3 regions of the Kineococcus gynurae genome follow, and region 3 is predicted to be linked to each of the others. Evidence: riboswitches for the same ligand, from Rfam matches in the RefSeq annotation. Region 3 holds a riboswitch; each other region holds the start of a gene.
The links. A riboswitch is a leader RNA that binds a small molecule or an ion and turns the genes downstream of it on or off. The one in region 3 is predicted to bind S-adenosylmethionine.
Positions count from the first base shown of each region.

Region 1: another riboswitch for S-adenosylmethionine. It lies ahead of sfnG (dimethylsulfone monooxygenase SfnG); the one in region 3 lies ahead of ACFFKU_RS08645 (rhodanese-like domain-containing protein).
Region 2: another riboswitch for S-adenosylmethionine. It lies ahead of ACFFKU_RS01745 (acyl-CoA dehydrogenase family protein); the one in region 3 lies ahead of ACFFKU_RS08645 (rhodanese-like domain-containing protein).

Region 1 is NZ_JBHLUI010000010.1:383,689-390,730, forward strand. Features, by position in the region: gene purN (phosphoribosylglycinamide formyltransferase) at 1-405, shown strand, start outside; gene purH (bifunctional phosphoribosylaminoimidazolecarboxamide formyltransferase/IMP cyclohydrolase) at 402-1,979, shown strand; gene ACFFKU_RS15570 (DUF3017 domain-containing protein) at 2,017-2,319, shown strand; SAM riboswitch class I at 2,371-2,457, shown strand; gene sfnG (dimethylsulfone monooxygenase SfnG) at 2,464-3,642, shown strand; gene ACFFKU_RS15580 (helix-turn-helix domain-containing protein) at 3,677-4,870, opposite strand; gene ACFFKU_RS15585 (flavin-containing monooxygenase) at 5,017-6,891, shown strand; gene ACFFKU_RS15590 (2,3-butanediol dehydrogenase) at 6,935-7,042, shown strand, end outside.
Region 2 is NZ_JBHLUI010000003.1:78,031-85,072, reverse strand. Features, by position in the region: gene ACFFKU_RS01765 (maleylpyruvate isomerase N-terminal domain-containing protein) at 1-220, opposite strand, end outside; gene ACFFKU_RS01760 (alpha/beta hydrolase) at 217-1,242, opposite strand; gene ACFFKU_RS01755 (HoxN/HupN/NixA family nickel/cobalt transporter) at 1,289-2,386, opposite strand; gene ACFFKU_RS01750 (ArsR/SmtB family transcription factor) at 2,510-2,854, shown strand; gene ACFFKU_RS01745 (acyl-CoA dehydrogenase family protein) at 2,876-4,159, opposite strand; SAM riboswitch class IV at 4,174-4,285, opposite strand; gene ACFFKU_RS01740 (YchJ family protein) at 4,343-4,747, opposite strand; gene ACFFKU_RS01735 (LacI family DNA-binding transcriptional regulator) at 4,797-5,795, opposite strand; gene ACFFKU_RS01730 (Gfo/Idh/MocA family protein) at 5,908-6,948, shown strand; gene ACFFKU_RS01725 (LCP family protein) at 6,986-7,042, opposite strand, start outside.
Region 3 is NZ_JBHLUI010000008.1:474,864-481,905, reverse strand. Features, by position in the region: gene ACFFKU_RS08655 (FAD/NAD(P)-binding protein) at 1-1,801, shown strand, start outside; gene ACFFKU_RS08650 (O-succinylhomoserine sulfhydrylase) at 1,770-2,981, opposite strand; gene ACFFKU_RS08645 (rhodanese-like domain-containing protein) at 2,978-3,427, opposite strand; SAM riboswitch class I at 3,439-3,529, opposite strand; gene ACFFKU_RS08640 (NAD(P)/FAD-dependent oxidoreductase) at 3,747-5,114, shown strand; gene ACFFKU_RS08635 (class I SAM-dependent methyltransferase) at 5,184-5,801, opposite strand; gene ACFFKU_RS08630 (sulfurtransferase) at 5,798-6,727, opposite strand; gene ACFFKU_RS08625 (hypothetical protein) at 6,934-7,042, opposite strand, start outside.

The DNA of each region.
Region 1 (7,042 bases), on a different contig from region 3:
CGGGCCGCCTGGGACGAGGCGTTGACCGCCGCGGTCGCGGCCCACCGTCCCGACCTGGTGGTGCTCGCCGGGTTCATGCGGATCGTCGGCGCCCCGCTGCTCGACGTGTTCGGCGGTCGGCTGGTCAACACCCATCCGGCGCTGCTGCCGTCCTTCCCCGGCGCGCACGGCGTGCGCGACGCCCTGGCCCACGGGGTCCGGGTCACCGGGTGCACCGTCCATCTCGTCGACGCCGGCGTGGACACCGGCCCGATCCTCGACCAGGCCGCGGTGCGAATCCTGGACGGCGACGACGAGGCGAGCCTGCACGAACGCATCAAGGTCGTCGAGCGCGCCCTGCTCGTCGACGTCGTGGGCCGTCTGGCCCGGAACCTCCACCCCGAAGGGACCCCCGAGAACCGATGAGCGACAGCCAGTCCGGAACCCGCCAGCCGATCCGTCGCGCGCTGCTCAGCGTCTACGACAAGACCGGGCTGGAGGACCTCGCCACCGGGCTGCACGCGGCCGGGGTCGCGCTGGTCTCGACGGGTTCCACCGCCTCGCGCATCGCCGCCGCCGGAGTCCCGGTCACGCCCGTCGAGGAGCTGACCGGGTTCCCCGAGTGCCTCGACGGTCGGGTCAAGACGCTGCACCCGCGGGTCCACGCGGGGATCCTCGCCGACCGCCGTCTCGACTCCCACGTCGCCCAGCTCGCCGACCTCGGGGTCGAGCCCTTCGACCTGGTCGTCGTGAACCTGTACCCGTTCGCGGCGACCGTCGCCTCGGGCGCCGGGTTCGACGAGGTCGTCGAGCAGATCGACATCGGCGGGCCCTCGATGGTCCGGGCCGCGGCCAAGAACCACCCGAGCGTCGCCGTGGTCGTCGACCCGGCCCGCTACACCGACGTGCTCGAGGCCGTGCGCGGCGGCGGGTTCGACCTGGCCGGCCGTCGCCGCCTCGCGGCGCAGGCGTTCGCGCACACCGCGGCCTACGACACCGCGGTCGGCTCCTGGTTCGCCGAGCAGACCGCCGACGAGAGCGAAGGCGGGTGGCCGGCGTTCACCGGTCTCGCCCTGGAACGCCAGGACGTGCTGCGCTACGGCGAGAACCCGCACCAGCGCGGCGCCGTCTACGCCGGCACCGCGGGTCGGCCGGGGATCGCGCAGGCCACCCAGGTGCACGGCAAGGCCATGTCCTACAACAACTTCGTCGACGCCGACGCGGCCCTGCGGGCGGCCTACGACTTCGCCGGGCCCGCCGTCGCGATCATCAAGCACGCCAACCCGTGCGGCATCGCCACGGCCGACGACGTCGCCACCGCGCACGCCCGCGCGCACGCCTGCGACCCCGTCTCGGCCTTCGGTGGGGTGATCGCCGCCAACCGTGAGGTCGACGCGGCCACGGCCGCCCAGGTCGCCGAGGTGTTCACCGAGGTCGTCGTCGCCCCCGGGTTCACCCCCGAGGCGCTGGAGACGTTGCAGGGCAAGAAGAACATCCGTCTGCTGCAGCTGCCCGAGGGGTACGCCCGCTCCGCGCAGGAGTGGCGCCCGGTCTCCGGGGGCGTGCTCGTCCAGACCCTCGACACCATCGACGCGGAGGGTGACGCGCCCGCGAACTGGACCCTGGTGGCCGGGGACGCGGCGGACGCCGCGACGCTCGCCGACCTCGAGTTCGCCTGGCGCGCCGTCCGATCGGTGCGGTCCAACGCCATCCTGCTGGCCAAGGACGGGGCCTCCGTCGGTGTCGGGATGGGCCAGGTCAACCGCGTCGACTCCTGCCGGCTGGCCGTGGAACGGGCCGGGGCCGAGCGGGCCACGGGTTCCGTGGCCGCCTCCGACGCGTTCTTCCCCTTCGCCGACGGGGCGCAGATCCTGCTCGACGCGGGCGTCCGGGCGATCGTCCAGCCCGGCGGGTCGATCCGCGACGAGGAGGTCTTCGCCGCGGCCCAAGCCGCCGGGGTCACCATGTACGTCACCGGGTCGCGCCACTTCGCGCACTGAACCGGCCTCCGGTCGGGGCGGCGGTAGCGTGACGCGGGTGTCCGCGCCGCCGCCCCCCGGCCTCACCCGCCCCCCGGCCCACCCGGCGACGGCGGTCCTGCTGGCCCTGCTGGGCGGCGTGGCCCTGGCGCTGCTGACGACCTGGGTGGCCGGGCCCACGGCGGGCGGTCTCCTCCTCGCGGCCGACCTCGCCGTCGCCGCCGTGCTGCGCCTGGTGCTCCCGGTCCGGGTCGCGGGGGCCCTGGCCGTCCGCTCGCGCGGGGTGGACGTCACGACGCTGCTGGTGCTCGCCGTGCTCTGCGCGGCGCTCGCCTCGGTCCTCCCGCTGCCCCCGGTCTGAGACCGCGCGCGAGCGGTACCTGTCGCGGCCCCGCTCGGGTTACGCTGCGACCTGCCATCCAGAGCGATCGAGAGACCTGGCTCGTCGACGTCGCAGCAACCGGCCGACCCCCGGTGCTACCGCCAGGTGCGATGGGAGAGACGAATGACCAGCACGACCCCCGCTCAGCGCGCCCTGGCGCCGGTGAAGTTCGCCTACTGGGTGCCCAACGTCTCCGGCGGGCTGGTGATCTCGACGCTGCCGCAGCGCACCAGCCACGACCCGGCCTACAACGTCGAGGTCGCCCGCGCGGCCGAGCGCGTCGGTTTCGAGTACGCGCTCTCGCAGGTCCGCTACGCGGCCTCCTACGGCGCCGACGCCCAGCACGAGTCGACCTCCTTCTCCCTCGCCCTGCTGCTGGCGACCGAGAAGCTCAAGGTCATCGCGGCGGTCCACCCCTTCTTCTGGCACCCCGGCGTGCTGGCCAAGTTCGCCGCCACCGCCCAGGAACTCACGAACGACCGGCTCTGCCTGAACGTCGTCTCGGGCTGGTTCAAGGACGAGGCGGTCAACCTCGGGGTGACGTGGCCCGAGCACGACGACCGCTACGTGCAGTCGGAGGAGTTCATCCGCATCCTGCGCGGGGTGTGGTCGCAGGACGGGTACACGCAGGACGGACAGTTCTTCAACGTCCGCGACATCACCATGCGCCCGCAGCCGAAGCGCCAGCCGGAGATCTTCCAGGGCGGCAACTCGACCGCGGCCCAGGCGATGGCCGGGCGGGTCAGCGACTTCTACTTCCTCAACGGGAAGTCGATCGCCGACGCGGCGGCCCAGGTCCGCGACGTGTCGGCCCAGGCCGCGCTGAACGACCGGCAGATCCGTTTCGGCATCAACGGTTTCGCGGTCGTCCGCGACTCCCGCGCCGAGGCGGAGCAGGTCCTCGAGGACATCATCGCGCACGCCGACGCCCAGAAGGTCGAGGGTTTCCGTGCCTCGGTGCAGGAGGCCGGCAACGCCAGCCCCGACCGCAAGGGCATGTGGGCCGACAGCGAGTTCCGCGACCTGGTCCAGTACAACGACGGCTTCCGGACCGGCCTGGTCGGGACCCCGGACGAGGTCGCCCGCCGCGTGCTGGCCTACCGCCTCGTCGGGATCGACCTCGTCCTGCTCGGTTTCCTGCACGTCAAGGAGGAGGTCGAGGCGTTCGGCGAGCTCGTCATCCCGCGCGTGCGCGAGCTCGAGCAGCGCCTCGTCGACGGCGAGGACCTGCAGCTCGGCGCGGAGCTCGACGCCGCCGTGGAGCAGGCCGGTCAGGCCGGCGGGGTCCCCGCCCTCGTCTGATCCGCGGCCCGGGCGGGCCGGGCGTCGTCGTCGGTCACGCGCCGACGACGACGCGGACCCCGGCCGCCAGCCGGTAGGGCCGGTGCTCCAGCACCGGGCCGAGCACCCGCCGCAGCCGCGACAGCTCGGCGCGCACGGTGACCGTGCGCGCCGGGTCGTCGTACACCCGACGGGCCAGGTCCGCGGCGCTCGACCCACCCGGGTGGGCGGCCAGGTCGAGCAGCAGGTCGCGGTGGCGCGGGGAGACCCGCTGGCTCCAGGAGCTCCCCCCGCCCGTCCAGTCCACCCGGCCGTCCGGGGCCAGGTGGAGCGTCGACGCGCCCTGACGGTCTCCGGGACGGAGCAGCCAGCCCCCGGGGACGGCCTCGACGGTGAGGGTGCCCGCCTCGGCGAGGGCGACGATCCCGCCCGGGCGGGCCTGCCGACCGAGGTCGACGCGTTCGGGCAGCAGCATCCCCACCGCGGCCAGGCGGCAACCGTCGGTCGCCAGCACCGCGCCCGGCCGGTCACCGATGAGGGCGGCCGCCTGCGCCGCGAGCCGGGCGTGCCGTCTCCCGTGCGCATCCACCAGCTCCCGCTCGGCCAGGGCCGCCACGGCCTGCACGAGCGCGATCGTGCTGGCGTGCACGCCCGGAGCGGGTCCGCTCAGGTCCACCACCCCGGCCACCGTGCCGTCCGGGCCGCGGACGGGGGCGGCGGCGCACGTCCACGGCTGGTGGGTCTCGACGTAGTGCTCGGCGGCGAAGACGTGCACCGGTGCCCCCACCACCAGACTGGTCCCGATAGCGTTGGTGCCCACGCTCGCCTCGTCCCAGGCCGAACCCTCGTCGAACCCCAGCGTGTCGGCCCGCCGACGGGCGGCGACGTTCCCCTCGCGCCACAGGACGGTCCCGGCGGCGTCGGCGACGACGAGCACCTGCCCGGCGGCCTCGGCCGCGGGGAGCAGGTGCCGGCGCAGCAGGGGGAGCACCTCGCCCATGGGGGTCTCCTCGCGTCGCCCGCGCAGGTCGGCCCCGTCGAGGACCCGGCCGGGGCCACGACCCGTCGGGTCGAGACCGCCCGCCTGCAACCGCCGCCACGAGGCGCCGATCACCGGGCGCACGACCGCCCGCTCCGGGCCCGAGCCGCTGCCCAGGGCGGCCTCCCGCGCCCGCCGGAGCCGGCGGGCGGCCTCCCGCGGGTCGTCCCCGGGACCGACCGCGCACTCGGCACGTGACAGCGACGTCATGCTCACCTCCGGTGCCACCCTCGCCCGCGCCCGGGCCGGCTGACAACCCCGGTGCAACGCCGGTGCAACCCTCCCGGCCGCGTCAGCGGGCGGGTTGGGTGGGGGGCGTCGCAGAGCCGCGACCGTCCCGTCCCCAGGAGGTCCCCGTGACCGAGACCCTCGACCGTCCCGCCGCCGACCGCGCCCCCGATCCTGCCGCCGACCCGCGCGAGCGGGTGGACCGGTGGCTGTCCGCCTTCCAGGCGGCGCTCGACCGCGGCGACGGGGCCGCGGCCGCCGCCCTGTTCACCGCCGACTCCTCCTGGCGCGACCTGGTGGCCTTCACCTGGAACATCACGACCCTGGAGGGTCGCGACGCGATCGCCGACCTCGTCGGATCCGTGGCGGCCCGGGTGGGGGCGACGGACCTGCGGGTGGACGACGAACCCGGGTGGGGGGTGGCCGCGGCCGGCGACGGCGACGGTGCCGACGCCTGGTTGCGTTTCGAGACCGCCGTCGGCCGGGGGCGCGGCCAGCTCCGGCTGCGCCGGGACCCGGAGACCGGGGAGGACCGCGCCTGGACCGTGCTGACCACCCTGTTCGAACTGACCGGGCACGAGGAGAACCTCGGTCCCCGTCGCCCCCGGGGCGCCGAGCACGGCGCCCGACGGGACCGGACCACGTGGTCGGAACGGCGGGTGGCGTCGGTGGAGTCGTGGGGGGTGGACGCGGAACCGTTCGTCCTGGTGATCGGGGCCGGGCAGGGCGGGCTCGCACTGGGCGCCCGGTTGAAGGCGCTCGGGGTGCCGGCGCTGCTGGTGGAGAAGGGCGTCCGCCCGGGGCAGAGCTGGGCGAACCGGTACAAGTCGCTCTGCCTGCACGACCCGGTGTGGTACGACCACCTGCCCTACCTCGACTTCCCGAAGAACTGGCCGGTCTTCGCCCCCAAGGACAAGATCGCCGACTGGCTGGAGTTCTACGCGAAGGTGATGGAGCTCGACGTCTGGTGCGACACCGCGTGCGAGTCGGCGAGCTTCGACGAGGAGACGAAGGTCTGGACCGTCCGGGTCCGCCGGGGCGGGGAACTCCGCGAGCTGCACCCGACCCATCTCGTCCTGGCCACCGGGATGTCCGGCAAACCCTCCGTCCCCACCATCCCGGGGCAGGACGTCTTCCGGGGCGAGCAGCACCACTCCTCGGCCCACCCCGGACCCGACGGACTCGTCGGCCGTCGCGTGGTGGTCATCGGGGCCAACAACTCCGCCCACGACATCAGCGCGGCGTTGTGGGAGAACGGGGTCGACGTGACGATGGTCCAACGATCGTCGACCCACATCGTCCGCTCGGACTCGTTGATGGAGCTCGCGCTCGGTGGTCTCTACTCGGAGGAGGCCGTGGCCGCCGGGGTGAGCACCACCCAGGCCGACCTGACCTTCGCGTCGATCCCCTACCGGGTCATGCCCGAGTTCCACATCCCGGTCTACGAGGAGATCCGCCGTCGCGACGCGGACTTCTACCGGCGGCTGGAGGAGGCCGGTTTCCTGCTCGACTTCGGTGACGACGGTTCCGGACTGTTCCTGAAGTACCTGCGCCGGGGTTCGGGGTACTACATCGACGTGGGCGCCTCCGAACTCGTCGCCGACGGGTCCATCAAGCTGCGCAGCGGGGTCGACGTGGACCACCTGACCGAGGACGCGGTCGTGCTGAGCGACGGGAGCGTCCTGCCCGCCGACGTCGTCGTCTACGCCACCGGGTTCGGGTCGATGAACGGGTGGGCCGCGGACCTCATCTCGCCCGAGGTCGCCGACCGGGTCGGCAAGGTGTGGGGGTTGGGGTCGGGCACGACCAAGGACCCGGGCCCGTGGGAGGGGGAGGAGCGCAACATGTGGAAACCCACCCGGCAGGAGAACCTCTGGTTCCACGGCGGCAACCTGCACCAGTCGCGGCACTACTCCCTCTACCTGGCCCTGCAGCTGACGGCCCGGTACGCCGGGATCGAGACCCCCGTCCACCGGTTGGCCGAGGTCCACCACACGTCCTGACCGAGGTGACCGTCGGCACCCCGCTCGATGAAGGAGCAGCAGCATGAAGGCGTTGCGTTTCCACGGCCCCGGTGACGTCCGGGTCGACGAGATCGACGAACCCACCGTCCGGCCCGGAACGGTGAAGATCGCGGTGGCCTGGTGCGGCATC
Region 2 (7,042 bases), on a different contig from region 3:
CGGTCGGGCGCAGCAACCCGTGCAGGAGTTCCTGCAGGCCGAGGTCGAGGTGGGCGTGGACGTCGGCGACGGTCCACCCGCGGCACCGTGTCGCGGCCGACCAGTCGGTGGCACCGAAGGCCGCGGCCGTACCCAGCAGGTCGTCGATCGACGCGACCAGTGCGGCGAGCGCCTCGGCGTGGTCGATCCCGAGACGACCGACCGCCGGAGCCCCCGTCACCGGCCCGGGACCAGGACCCGACGGAGCGCCTCGTTCAGCGACTCCCGCAGCTGGACCGTCTGCGGCGCGGCGGGGAAGAAGCCGTCGGAGCCGTGGTAGGCCCCGGGGATCTCGACCAGCTCGCAGGCCACCCCGGCCGCCCGCAGGCGCTCGGCGTAGGCCACGTCCTCGGCGTGGAACAGGTCGAGGTCGCCCACCCCGATCCAGGCCGGGGCCAGACCGGCGAGGTCGCCGCGGCGGGCGGCCACCGCGTAGGGCACCGGTTCGGCGGACCCGGGCGCGTGCCCCAGGTAGGTCGTCCACCCCAGCCGGTTGGACGCCGGGGTCCAGACGAAGGTCCCCGTCCCGCCGTGGTCGGTCCGCAGCACGGTCCGGTCGTCGAGCATCGGGTAGACGAGGGCCTGCAGGGCGACGTCGACCCCGCGGTCGTGGGCCAGCTGGGCCAGGCACGCGGCGAGCCCGCCCCCGGCGCTGGCCCCGCCGACGGCGACCCGGGCCGGGTCGACGCCCAGCGTCGCCGCCCGCTCGTGCACCCAGCGCAGTGCCGAGAAGCAGTCCTCCACCCCGGCCGGGGCGGGCGCGACCCCGGCGAGGCGGTACTCGACGTTGACGACGAGGACCCCGAGGTCGCGGGCCAGACGGGCGGCGGTCTCGTCGTCGGCCACGGCGCTGCCGAGCACGTACCCGCCCCCGTGGATCCAGACCAGGGCGCCGGTCGTCCCCGTGCGGTCGGTGCGCTCGACGACGCGCAGCGGCACCCCGTCGGCGGTCCGCTCCTCGCGCAGCCGGACGTCCGGCCCGAGCTCGGCGGGCCGCACGGGCAGCGCGTTGGCGAGGCGCACCCGTCGTGGGGTGAGGTCGGTGGGGACGAACAACCCGGGTGAGCGCAGCTCGGGGGCGACGGCCTGCACCGCCCGCCGGCGGCGGGCGACGTGCGGGGCGAGCCAGGCGGCACCGGCGGTCAGGGCCAGCAGCGGGAGCAGGCCACCGCGGCGGCGAGAGGACGGCGGACGTCGGCGCATCGGGGTTCCCTCGGGTCCGGGGCGGACGGGGCCCCGTCCCCGAGCATCATGGCCGGGTGTCCCCGACGACGCGCGAGGGGCCGGAGGCTGCGCGGCGCCACACCGCCCAGGACACCACCCCGATCACCGCGAACAGGACGGCCAGCGCGTAGCCCGCGTACTCGGTCTCAACCGACGCGACGGCGCCGACCAGACCGGAGACGATGCCGAACTGCTCGCTCAGCAGACCGGCCGCGGCGAGCACGGCGACGGCGGCACCGGCCAGGATGCCCACCCCGGTGATCAGCAGGTTGTAGGTGATCTTGCGGGCCGGGTCGTGCTGGGCGGCCGTGTACATCCGCAGCATCATCAGCCCGTTCACCGTGTCCCCCAGCGTCATCGCCGCGGCGAAGAGGATCGGCAGGCAGAGCAGCGAGATCAACGACGCCCCGGCCAGGGCCGCTCCCGCGGTCAGCACGAGGACCCCGATCTGCGAGCTGGTGTCGAAGCCCAGGGAGAACAGGAACCCGAGCACGTAGACGTGGCGGGGGTGCCGGACACGGCGCAACGGCAACGTCATGGCCCGGGCCGCGGGGCCGCGGGGGGTGAGCGCGTCGGCCGGGATCACCAGGTCGGGGTCGCGTCGCAGCGCCCGGCGCAGGCGCAGGGCCTGCACGAAGGTCGCGAGGTTGGCGACGGCGACGAGCAGCAAGTAGAGCCCCGAGACCGAGACCCCGATGATGCCGAGCACCCGGGCCGCCCCCGAGTCCTCCTCCAGCGCGGTGCGGATGAAGCCGGCCCCGGCGATGACCAGGACGCCGGTGAGCACGACGACGGTGGAGTGGCCGGCCGAGAACGCCAGCCCGACGCCGGCCGGGTTGCGGCCCTCGGCCACGAACTTGCGGGTGGAGTTGTCGATCATCGCGACGTGGTCGAAGTCGAAGGAGTGGACCAGCCCGCGCAGGTAGGCCAGGCCGGCGACCCCGACGGTGACCGCCCCGGCCGTGCCCGCGAGCACCCCCATGGTCAGCAGGGCCAGACCGATCACGTGCAGCGCAGCGACGACCGCGAAGGCCACCCCCACCCGACGCCGGAACGGCAGGGCGGCTCGCCCCTCGGTCGTCAGCAGGGAGGGGCGGGGCCCGACGTGGGTGGTGGCGCTCACGGTGCTCCCGACGGACGACGTCGACAGGTGTCCGGGCGGACACGCGTCGGGGCGACGGTAGCGGACCGGTGGGGGTGCCACCATGAGCACGGGACGACACCGCAGCGCAGGAGGGAGCCGCCCGTGGTCGACGACGCGCGCCGTACGGTGGCCCGCGACGCCCTCGACGCGTCCGGCCCGCGGCTGCCCGAAGTCCTGGACCGGTTGAGCGCGTTCTCCGACCCGACCCGCCTGGGCCTGCTCATCGCGATCCACGCCGCCCCGGGCGCCCCGGTCAGCGACCTGGCCGCCGCCGCCGGGCTCAGCCCGAACACCGCGACCCAGGCCCTGCAGACGCTGCGCGCGGCGGGGCTGGTCCGCCGGGTCCGGGAGGGCCGATTCAGCCGCTGGTACCTCTCCGACGAGGCCGCCCACGACCTGCTGCACCACCTCGGGGCCCCGCACAGCGACCTGCACCCGGCCCACTGAGCCGGCGGCGGGTCGCCGTTGTCAGCCCTCGCTGCCGGCGGCCGCCGCGACCGAGGCGTGGGTGCCGATGTCCCAGACGTAGGGCGGCGTCGTCCCGTTGACCGAGAAGTCCCCCACGATCCGGGTCTTGTAGATGACCGGGTTGTGGGAGGCGACCGTGCGGGCGTTGCGCCAGTGCCGGTCCAGGTCCTTGCCCCGACCGACGCCCGAGGCGCCCAGCGTGTTGAAGAGCAGCGTCGCCGCGCGCGGCACCGACTCCGACAGCACGGTCTGGGCCTGCGCGGTACGGATCTCGGCGACGGCGTTCGCAGCCTGGTCGGCGGCGGAGTCACGGTCGTGGGCGGTGTCCGCGGCGGCCTGGAGGGCCTCGGCCGCCCCCCGCACGAGCTGGCGCGCCGTCCAGGCCACCGCCGAGATCTCGCCGACGACGGCCAGCACCTGCGCGTCGTGGCGCACGAGCGGGGCGAGCCCGTGGGTGTAGCTGCGCGTGCGGGTCCGGACCTCGTGCCCGGCGTCGCGCTCGACCGCCTCGGCGATGCCGGCGTGCACCGCGAGCAGGACCAGCTGGTAGAGCGCCGTCTGGAAACGGAACCGCTCGGCGAAGGGCCGCACGTCGGCGGCGTCGACCTCGGCACCGGTGAAGACGATGGTCCCGGTCCCGGTGAGCTGCTGGCCGAAGCCGTCCCAGTCGTCGCTGATCTGCACGCCCGGCTGCCGGGTCCGCACGATCGCGGTGACCACCTCGAGGTCGTCGTCGTCCGGGCTCTGCCCCGGGCCCACCCGACGGGCGGTGGCGTCGGTCCAGTCCGCGAAGATCGACCCGGTCGTGTAGAACTTCCGCCCGTCGACGCGCAGGCCCCCGGGACCCTCGGTCACGACGGTCTGCTGCTTGCCCGTGACCCCGGACCCGGTCTCGCTCCAAGCGTTGCCGACGAACTCGCCGGCCACGATCCGGGCGTACCAGGCGTCCCGGTAGGCCCGGTCGGTCTCGCCCAGGGTGAGCAGCTGCTCGACCCAGGCGATGTGCCCGCGGAAGATCTGCGGGAGGTTGGAGTCGGCCGCGGCGACGTCGACGAGGATCTCGGCGAGCGCCGGGAGGTCGAGGCCGTCGCCCCCGTGCTCGACGGGGACCCGCAGGCGCCCGAACCCGGCCTCGACCAGGGCGCGCACCGGCTCGTAGGGCAGGACGTGGTCCTGCTCGCGCTGCACGACGCCCGCGGCGATCCCCTCCAGCAGCGGCGCGATCCGGCCCCGCGCGAGGCGGAGCCGTTCGGTGACGGGCAGGGGCGTGCTGACAGCGGACATCGCCGGTCTCCTCGAGAGCGTCCTTACCCGCGCGGTGCTGCGCGGGCCCGGTCATCACCCGGGGCACCCCACGACGAGGAGGGTTGCCAGCCGACGAGCCGGGGCTTCGTGTCGGCTTTCTTGACCTGCCGGGCAGAGAACCACACGCGCGCGACCGGTGTCCACCCGACCGCCGGACGTCGTTCAGACCGGGCCCACGTACACCCACCGTCCGCCGACGCGACGGAACCGGCTGCGCTCGTGCTGGTGGCCGCGACGACCCTCGTGGCGGTGGTGGGCCTCGAACTCGACCGTGCCGGCGTCGTCGAGGGGCCCGCCGCCCTCGGTGCCCAGCACGACGAGGCGGCGCCACTCCACGTCGGGGTCGAGGTCGAGGTCGGTGGGGCGGGTCGCGGCGTCCCAGGTCCGGAGCAGGTAGGCGGCGTCCCCCACCGCGAAGGCGGAGTAGCGCGAGCGCATGAGCGCCTCGGCCGTCGGGGCGGGCTCACCGGCGTGCCGACGACCGCAGCACCCCCCGTACGTCTCCCCCGTCCCGCACGGGCACCGGTCGTCAACCGAGATCACTCTAGGTCCACCTCTCTGACACATAGCGTGATATCCCCACGTTTGTCCACACCTGTTGACGACGGTCTGGGGATCAACCTGGGGACAAGTCGGGCGCCGGTCCGGTGGTCGTCCGGACGACGAGCCGGGGCGGGACGAGGGTCGTGACCGGGGCCCGGTGCGGGTCGGCGATCCGGGCCAGCAGCTCCTCCCCGGCCAGGCCGCCCACCCGGGCGGCCCCGTTGTCCACCGTCGTCAGCGCCGTGCGCCGCGAGCGGGCCAGGGCGATGTCGTCGTAGCCGGTGACGGACACGTCCTCGGGCACCCGCAACCCCAGCTCGTCGGCCGCGGCGAGCAGCCCCACGGCCGACACGTCGTTGGCGCCGACGACCGCGCTCGGTCGGTCACGGCCGCCCAGCAGCTCCAGACCGCAGCGGAACCCGGCGTCCTCGGTCATGTCCCCCGTCGCGACCAGCACCTCCCCGCCCGCGGCCCGGACGGACTCCTCGACGGCCGCCCGACGCAGCCGCCCCACCGACCCGGTCCCCGCGACGTGCCCGATGCGTCGGTGCCCGAGCCCCACGAGGTGCACGACCAGCAACCGCACCCCGGCGCGGTCGTCCCCGGCGACGGTGTCGACCGGGGCGTCGTAGGAGTCCCGGCTGCCGGCCAGCACCGTGGGCACACCCCGGGCGACCTCCTCGACCGCGTGGGGGTCCTCCCGGGTGCCGACGACGACGAGCCCGTCGACGCGCAGCTGGGCGAAGACGGCCGCGACGTCGGGTTCGGTGCGGGTGTCCCCCAGCACCGGCCGCAGCCCGGCCTCCAGCAGCACGGGTCGCAGACCGTCCAGCAGGTCCACGAACCACGGGTTGCGCAGGTCGTCGAGGACGACCCCGATCGTGCGGGTCCGTCGCTCCGCGAGGCTGCGCGCGGTCGGATCCGGGCGGTACCCCAGCTCCTCGATGGCGGCCATCACGGCGGCCCGGCGTTCCGGGCCGACCTTGGGCGAGTCCTGCAGGACCAGCGAGACCAGGGACTTCGAGACCCCGGCGCGCGCGGCGACGCTGCGGATGGTCGGTCGCGTGCTCATCGATGCTCCCCCCGGGCTCCTCCGACGGCCCGATGTTGACAGCCGGGCCCGCCGCGCCGCATCGTGGGATCAATTGGACCGGTCCAACGACGGACTCTGAAAGGCTCACCCCATGACTGATCTGCACCTCGGCCTCGCCGGTGTCGGACGCATCGGCGTCATGCACGCCGAGAACATCGCGACCACCCCCGGGGTAGCCCGGTTGACGCTCGCCGACGTCGCCGTCGACCGCGCCCGCGAGGTGGCCGCCTCGTTGACCGCGGCCGCCCGCGCCGCGGGTTCGGAGCTGCAGGTCGACGTCGCCGCGAGCAGCGAGGCCCTGCTCGCGAGCGGGATCGACGGACTGGTCGTGGCGACCGGCACCGCCCAGCACCCCGAGCTCATCGTCGCCGGGGTCGACGCGGGCATCCCGGTGCTCTGCGAGAAGCCCGTCGCCCCCGACGTGGCCCTGTCCTTGCCCGTCCTCGAGCACATCGCGGCCAACGCCGGCGTCGTCCGGATCGGGCACCAGCGGCGCTACGACGCGGGCTACCTGGCCGCCAAGCGTGCCTACGACGCCGGCGAGCTGGGCTGGTTGCACGCGCTGCGGGCCACCACGTGCGACATGGCCCCGCCGCCCGTGGCCTTCCTCGCGACCTCCGGCGGGCTCTTCCGCGACTGCAGCGTCCACGACTTCGACGTCATCCGCTGGATCACCGGGCGAGAGATCGTCGAGGTCTACGCCCGCGGCAGCAACAACGGCGACCCGGCCATCGGTGAGGTCGGCGACGTCGACACCGCCCTGGCCGTGTGCACGCTGGACGACGGCACCCTCGCGACGGTCACCGCCAGCCGCTACAACGGTGCCGGCCACGACGTCCGGCTGGAGCTGCAGGGGTCCAAGGCCTCCCTCATGGTCGGCCTGGACGAGCGCACGGCCCTGCGCTCGGCCGAGCCCGGCGTGACCTTCCCGACCGGCGGCCCCCACCTGACCTTCGCCGAGCGCTTCGGGGCGGCCTACCGCGCCGAGATCGTGGCCTTCACCGACCTCGTCCGCGGGGTCGAGGGCGAGCTGTGCCACCCGGCCGACGCGGTCGCCGCCTCCCGGGTCGCCGACGCGGCCCAGGAATCCCTGCTCACCGGCGGTCCGGTCCGGGTCGACCTGCCGGCCTGACCTCCCGGCCTGACCTCCCGGTCTGCCCGCCTGCGGGTCAGGAGCAGATGTCGTCGCTGGCCACGCGGGCCTCGAAGGTCGGCGTCGCGGTCGG
Region 3 (7,042 bases):
GAGCCCGTTGCTCTGGATGAACTCCCGGGCCGCCGACGTGGCCGTGCTGCCGGACGAGTCCTCGACCCTGCGCGGGAGCCGCGGTGCGGCCCCGACCCTCTACGACTGGGTGGCCGCGAACCGGGAGCGGCTCGCCACCGGTCTGCGGGCCGCGGGGACCCCCGGGGCCGCCGCGGAGGTCGAGGGACTCACCCCCGGCAGCTTCCCCTCGCGCACGCTGGCCGGGGCCTACCTGGTGGAGCAGTTCGACGGTGTGCTGACCCGCCTGCGCGAGCTGGCCGGTCCCGACGCGGTCCGGCTGCACCGCGGGCGGGCCGTCGACCTCGTCGACGCCCCCGACGGTCGCCAGCTCGTGCGGACCGAGGCGGGTCCGACGCTCACCGCCGACGTGGTGCTGCTCGCCCAGGGGCACCTCGAGGTGGTGGCCTCGGGGCGGGAGCACGAGCTCGCCCGGATCGCGGCCGCCCACGACCTGGACTACGTGGCCCCCGCCTACACCAACGACGCCGACCTCTCGCCGCTCGCGGCCGGGCAGGACGTGCTCGTGCTGGGCATGGGACTGGCCTTCGTCGACCTGGTCACCCTGGTGACCGAGGGCCGCGGCGGACGCTTCTCCCCCGCGGACGACTCCGGGTCGGGGCGGCTGGTCTACCACCCGTCCGGGGACGAGCCGGTCCTGCACGTGGGGACCCGTCGCGGGGTGCCCTACCGCTCGAAGCTCACCTACGAGGCCGACGTCCGGGCCGGCCTGCGCTGGTACTCGGGCGGACGGGTCGAACGCCTGCGGGCCGAGCTCGGCCGACCCCTCGACCTGCGCGGCGACGTGTGGCCGCTCATCGCACGCGACCTGGCCTTCGCCCACTACCGCGAGCTGTTCGCCGCGCACCCGGGCCGGACGCGGGGCGGGTGGGCGGCCTTCGCCGAGGCCTTCGAGCGGACCCCGTGGGGCTCGGCCGAGCTGGCGGCACTGGTCGCCGCGGCCGTCCCCGCGCCGGAGGACCGCCTGGACCTCGCCCGGTTCGACCGTCCGCTGGACGGGGACGCCCCCGCCGACCCGGACCGGGTGCACGGACGGGTGGTCGAGCACATCGGCGCCGACCTGCTGCGCCGGGGCGACCCGCGCCACTCCGCCGACCAGGCCGTCTTCGTGACGCTGCTGCACGCCTACGCCGTGACCGCCGGGCTGGTGCACCGCGGGGTGCTGAGCGCCCGGTCGGCCGCCCTGGACGTCGACGGGTGGTGGCACGGCTTCTTCAGCTACGCGGCCAGCGGACCGCCACCGGCCCGGCTGACCCGGCTGCTGGCGCTCGCCGAGGCGGGGCTGGTCCGCTTCCTGGGGGCCGGGACCACGGTCGGGCTGGACGAGGAGCACGGCTGCTGGGTCGCCGGCACCGACGGCGGCCCGGCCCCGGTGCGGGCCCGCGTGCTCGTCGACGCGCGCCTGCCCGCGGCCGACGTGACCGCCACCACCGATCCGCTCCTCGCCGCGCTGCACCGGCGGGGCGAGGCCGTGGCGCAGCAGTTCCCCGAGGACGGGGCGACGGGCGCGGTGCACCGCAGCGGGCGACTGGCGGTCGACCCGGAGCACCGGCTGCACCACGCCGACGGGAGCGTCCACCCGCGCCGGTTCGCGGTCGGCCCGGCCGTGGCCGGCGACGGCTGGGCCGCCGCCTTCGCCCGGCCACGCCTGGACCACGGGTTCTTCCGGCTCAACGAGCGGGTCGCGGCCGACCTGCTGGCGGCCGCGACCCGACGGTTCGAGGAGGTCGCTACCCCCGCGCTCGCGTCAGCGCCCCGGTGAGGTCCTCGAGCAGGTCCTCGACGTCCTCGAGGCCGACCGAGACCCGGATGACGCCGTCGGTGAGCCCGATGGCCGCGCGGCCCTCCACCCCCAGGCGTCGGTGGGTCGTGGTCGCCGGGTGCGTCGCGAGCGTCTTGGAGTCGCCCAGGTTGTTGGAGATGTCGACCACCTGCAGGGCGTCGAGCGTCGCGAAGGCCCGCTCCTTGCCCCGCCCCTCGGGCGCGTCCACCGCGAACGTCAGCACGGTCCCGCCCCCGGTCATCTGAGCGGCGGCGAGCTCGTGCTGGGGGTGCGAGGCCAGCGTCGGGTAGCGCACCCAGGCGACGCCGGGGTGACGTTCCAGCTCCTCGGCGATGCGCTGCGCCGACGCGGCGGAATGCCTGACCCGCAACGACATCGTCTCCAGACCCTTCACCAGGGTCCAGGCGTTGAAGGGCGAGAGCGACGGGCCCGTGTGCCGCATGAGGTTCTGCACGGGTCCGTCGACGAACTCCTTCGAGCCGAGGATCGCGCCCCCGAGGACCCGCCCCTGCCCGTCGATGTGCTTGGTCCCGGAGTAGACGACGACGTCGGCCCCGAACTCCAGGGGTCTCTGCTGCACCGGGGAGACGAACGCGTTGTCGACGACGACCGTGGCCCCGACCGCGTGGGCCAGTCGGCTGACGTGCTCGATGTCGACCAGCGTCTGCATGGGGTTGGCGGGGGTCTCGAAGAACACCGCGGTGGTCGGTTCGGACAGGGCTCGTTCCCACTGGGTGGGGTCCTCGCCGTCCACGAACACGGTCTGCACACCCCACCGCGGCAGGATCTCGTCGAGGATCACGAAGCAGGAGCCGAACAGGCTGCGGGCGGCCACGACCCGGTCCCCCTGGCCCAACAACCCGGCCAGCGCGGTGAACACCGCCGACATCCCGCTCGCCGTGGCGAAGCAGGCCTCGGCCCCCTCCAGCAGCCGCAGCCGTTCCTCGAACACGGCCACGGTCGGGTTCCCGTAGCGGGAGTAGACGAACCGGTCGACCTCGCCCGCGAACGCGGCCTCGGCGGCGCCCGCCGAGGAGTAGACGTAGCCCGAGGTCAGGTAGAGCGCCTCGGCCGTCTCCTCGAAACCCGACCGGGCCAGCCCACCGCGGACGGCGAGGGTGTCCGGTCGCAGCGGGGGCGGCGTCGCGTCGGCGCTCACGACTGCCGCCAGGGCAGGCCCTCGGCCCGCCAGCCCGCGCCGCCGCGGTGCCCGGACGCGTCGAGGTCGCCCTCGAACCCGTCGAGCACGTTCTGCGCGGCGGTGTACCCGGCGGCCGTGGCCGCGGTGGCCGCCGCCACCGAGCGCTTCCCCGAGCGGCAGAGGAACACGACCGGGTCCGGGCCGGGGCGCACCCCCTGGCGGGCGAGCTCGGCGAGGAACTCCGTGCCGGGCACCTCCCCGGGGCGGGGGGCCCAGGAGACCAGCAGCGGGCCGCGGCCGGGCAGCTGCGGGACGCCCACGAACGTCCACTCCGCCTCGGTGCGCACGTCGACCAGGACGGCGGCGGGGTCGTGGGTGAGGAGGTCGTAGGCCTCGCGCGGGGTGAGGTCCCCCGCGTACCCGGTCGGCCGCCCGGCGGCGGCGTCGGTGGACGGGTCGGTCATCGTGCTCGTCTCCTCCATCGATCCCGGCATGAGCACCCCCGCGTCGGGCGGGGGTTGCTGCGGCGTCGTCGAGCCGGGTCTCTCGGCCGCTCTGGATGGTGGGGGGAGCCTACTCGGCACCGGCCCCACCGCGCCGACCCCGGGGATCTTCCCCGCCCACGCGCGGGCGGGACGGGTCCGGGGTTTGCCGGGGGTACCGCCGCGGTGCCCCCGGGAGCGGCTATCTTTGAGGCCTGAACCGACGACGAGGTGGCCACGGGCGTCCACCGCAGCCGTCGGCACCGAAGGACGACCTGGCAAGGCCGAAAGGGTGGAAAGCGTGGACGCTCGTCAACGTGTCGTGATCGTCGGGGGCGGCTTCGCCGGTCTCTACGCGGGTCGCAAGCTCGAGAAGCTGCTGCCTCCCGGTACCGCCGAGCTCGTCCTGATCAATCCGACCGACCACCTGACGTACGCGCCGCTGCTGCCGGACGTCACCGCCTCGGTGCTGGAACCCCGCCACATCGCGGTCTCCCTGCGCCAGGCGCTCCCCAAGACCAAGATCATCATCGGCCACGCGACCGCGGTCGACGTCGAGGCCAAGACCGTCACCGTCTCGCGCTCCGAGCACGGTCAGATCGACCAGGACACCCAGGTCGTCTCCTACGACCGCCTGCTGCTGTCGCCCGGCTCGATCACCCGTCGCTTCCCCATCCCCGGCGTGTCCGAGTCCGCCCGCGGGGTCAAGACGATCACCGAGGCCGTGTTCGTCCGCGACCACCTCCTCTCCCAGCTCGACGCGGCCGACGCCCTCCCGGACGACCCCCGCTTCGACGCCGAGCGCGCCGAGCGCATGACCGTCGTGGCGGTCGGGGCCGGCTACACCGGCACCGAGATCGTGGCCCAGACCCATCGGTGGCTGACCCGCGTGGCCGAGCGCTGGACGAACATCGACGTCCGCGACGTGCGCTGGCTGCTGATCGACGTCGCCCCGGCCGTCCTGCCCGAGCTCGGGCCCCGGCTGGGCCAGTACGCCCTCGCCGCGCTCAAGGACCGCGGCATCGACGTCCGCCTCGGCGTCTCGGTGCAGAAGGTCGAGGGCAACGTCGTCACCCTGACCGACGGCACGCCCGTCCCCTCCCGGACGCTGATCTGGGGCGCCGGCATCGCCGCGAGCCCGCTGGTCGGCACGCTGGGGCTGCCGCTGGAGCGCGGTCGTCTCGTCGTGGACGCCCAGGGCCGGGCGGCCGAGGACGTCTGGGCCGTCGGCGACTGCGCCGCCACGCCCGACCTGGCCAAGGAGAAGCCCGCCGACGGCCCGGCCCCGGTCACCCCGCCCACGGCGCAGCACGCGCAGCGTCAGGGCACCCGGGTCGGCAAGAACATCGCCGCCTCGCTCGGGGTCGGCGTCGCCCAGGACTACGTCCACAAGGACCTCGGCCTGGTGGCCGACCTCGGTGGGCTGACCGCCGTGGCCAAGCCGCTCGGGATCGAGCTGACCGGTCTCCCGGCCAAGATCGTGGCGCGCGGCTACCACCTCTACGCCCTGCCGAGCATGGCCAACCGGGCCCGGGTGCTCACCGACTGGTTCTGGCACGCGGTGCTGCCGGTCCAGGCCGTCGCGATCAACCAGACCCGCTCCGAGGACGCGCTCATCACCGCGGCCCAGAACACCGACATCTACGAGGGTGACAAGGCCCGCTCCTGACCTCGTCATGACGACGGACGGCCGTGCCCCGCGAGGGGCACGGCCGTTCGTCGTCGGTGGGTCGGCCGCTCAGGCGCGGCGGGCGGTGAGGTGCCAGAACGGCGTCCCGCGCTCGCCCACGGGGGCGAGCAGCTCCCCCGGCGAGACCTCGTGGAGACCGAGGTCGAGCAGGGCCACCCCGAGCACGTCAGGGTCCAGGCCCAGCTCGCCCCGCGCGGGCCGCACCGGCCCGAGCAGGGACAGCACCCCGCCGGGCCGCACCGACGACGACACGGTCGCGAGGTCGAGCAGCACCTGCTCGGCGCTGCCCCGGCCCCCGAGTACGTCGTGGCAGCAGACGAGGTCGAAGGAGCCCGAGCCGCCCGCCCGGTAGCGGGTCAGCTCGGCCAGGGTCGTCAGGTCCTCCAGGTCGGCGTCGACGGTCCGGATCCGGTCGGCGACGCCGGCCCGGTCGGCCGCCTCGTGGGCCTGGGCCAGCGCCCGGGCCGAGGTGTCGAGCACGAGGACCTCGTGCCCCAACCGGGCGAGCGCGACCGCGTCGCGCCCGGCGCCGCCCCCGACGTCGAGCACCCGGAGCGGGGCCGACCCCAACCCCCGCAGGACGGGGGTCAGGGCCTCGACGAGCCGGTCGTAGCGCCACGTGGGCGGGGTCGTGCCCCGCAGCAGCGTCGCCGGCCCGCGGCTCATGCCGTGGGCGAGGCGGGACTCCCGCCGCGCTCGCCGCCGGTGACGATCGGGACGCGCACGGCGTTGCCCCACTCCGTCCAGCTGCCGTCGTAGTTGCGCACGTCGGACAGCCCCAGCAGGTGGGTGAGCACGAACCAGGTGTGGCTCGAGCGCTCACCGATGCGGCAGTAAGTGATCGTGGGCTCGCCCGGCTCCAGCCCGGCCTCGCCCAGGTAGAGGTCCTCGAGCTCGCGCCGGCTGCGGAAGGTGCCGTCCTCGGCCGCCGCCTTCGCCCACGGGACGCTGGCCGCACCCGGGACGTGGCCCCCGCGCAGGGTGCCCTCCTGCGGGTAGTCGGGCATGTGGGTGCGCTCACCGGTGTACTCCTGCGGGGAGCGGACGTCGATGAGCTGACCGCCGAGGAAGTCCCGGACGTCGTCCTTGAACGCCCGGATCGCGGCGTCGTCACGCTCCACCACGGGGTACTCGGTGCGCTCGGGCGAGGGGACGTCGGTGGTGAGCTCGCGGCCCTCGGCGACCCACTTGGCCCGGCCCCCGTCCAGCAGGCGCACGTCCTCGTGACCGAACAGGGTGAACACCCACAGCGCGTAGGCGGCCCACCAGTTGCTCTTGTCCCCGTACAGGACGATGGTGTCCTCGCGCCGGATCCCCTTGCGCGAGAGCAGGTCGGCGAAGCCTTCGCCGTCGACGTAGTCACGCGTGACGGGGTCGTTCAGCTCGGTGTGCCAGTCGACCTTGACCGAGCCGGGGATGTGGCCGGTGTCCCAGAGCAGGACGTCCTCGTCGCTCTCGACGACGACGAGCCCCTCCCGGCCGAGGTTCGCGGCGAGCCACTCCGTGCTGACCAGGCGCTCCGGATGGGCGTACTCGGCGAACCGGGCCTGGGAGGTGTCGACGTCGGGGCGGGTGTCGGTGGAGCTGGTCATCGGGGTTCTCTTCCGTTCGAGGGTGGGTCGGTCGGGGAGGGCGCGCGCACGGGCCGGACGGACCGGGGCGCGACGAGGCAGGGTCGGCCGGGTCGGCAGGGTCGGCCGGGTCGGGTTGTCGCGGCAGGGTGCCGCACGGGGCGGACGCCGGTGGGCGCCCGTCGTCCGGGCCGGACGAGCCCGCAGCGGGACCCGGCGAGGAGAGGTCAGCCGCGACAGGCGGCGGCGACGCAGCGGCACAGGTCGATGTGCCGGCGCGAGCGCAGGAGCAGGGGGCGCGGGACCGTGACGGCACGCGGGCGGGCGACCCGAGGG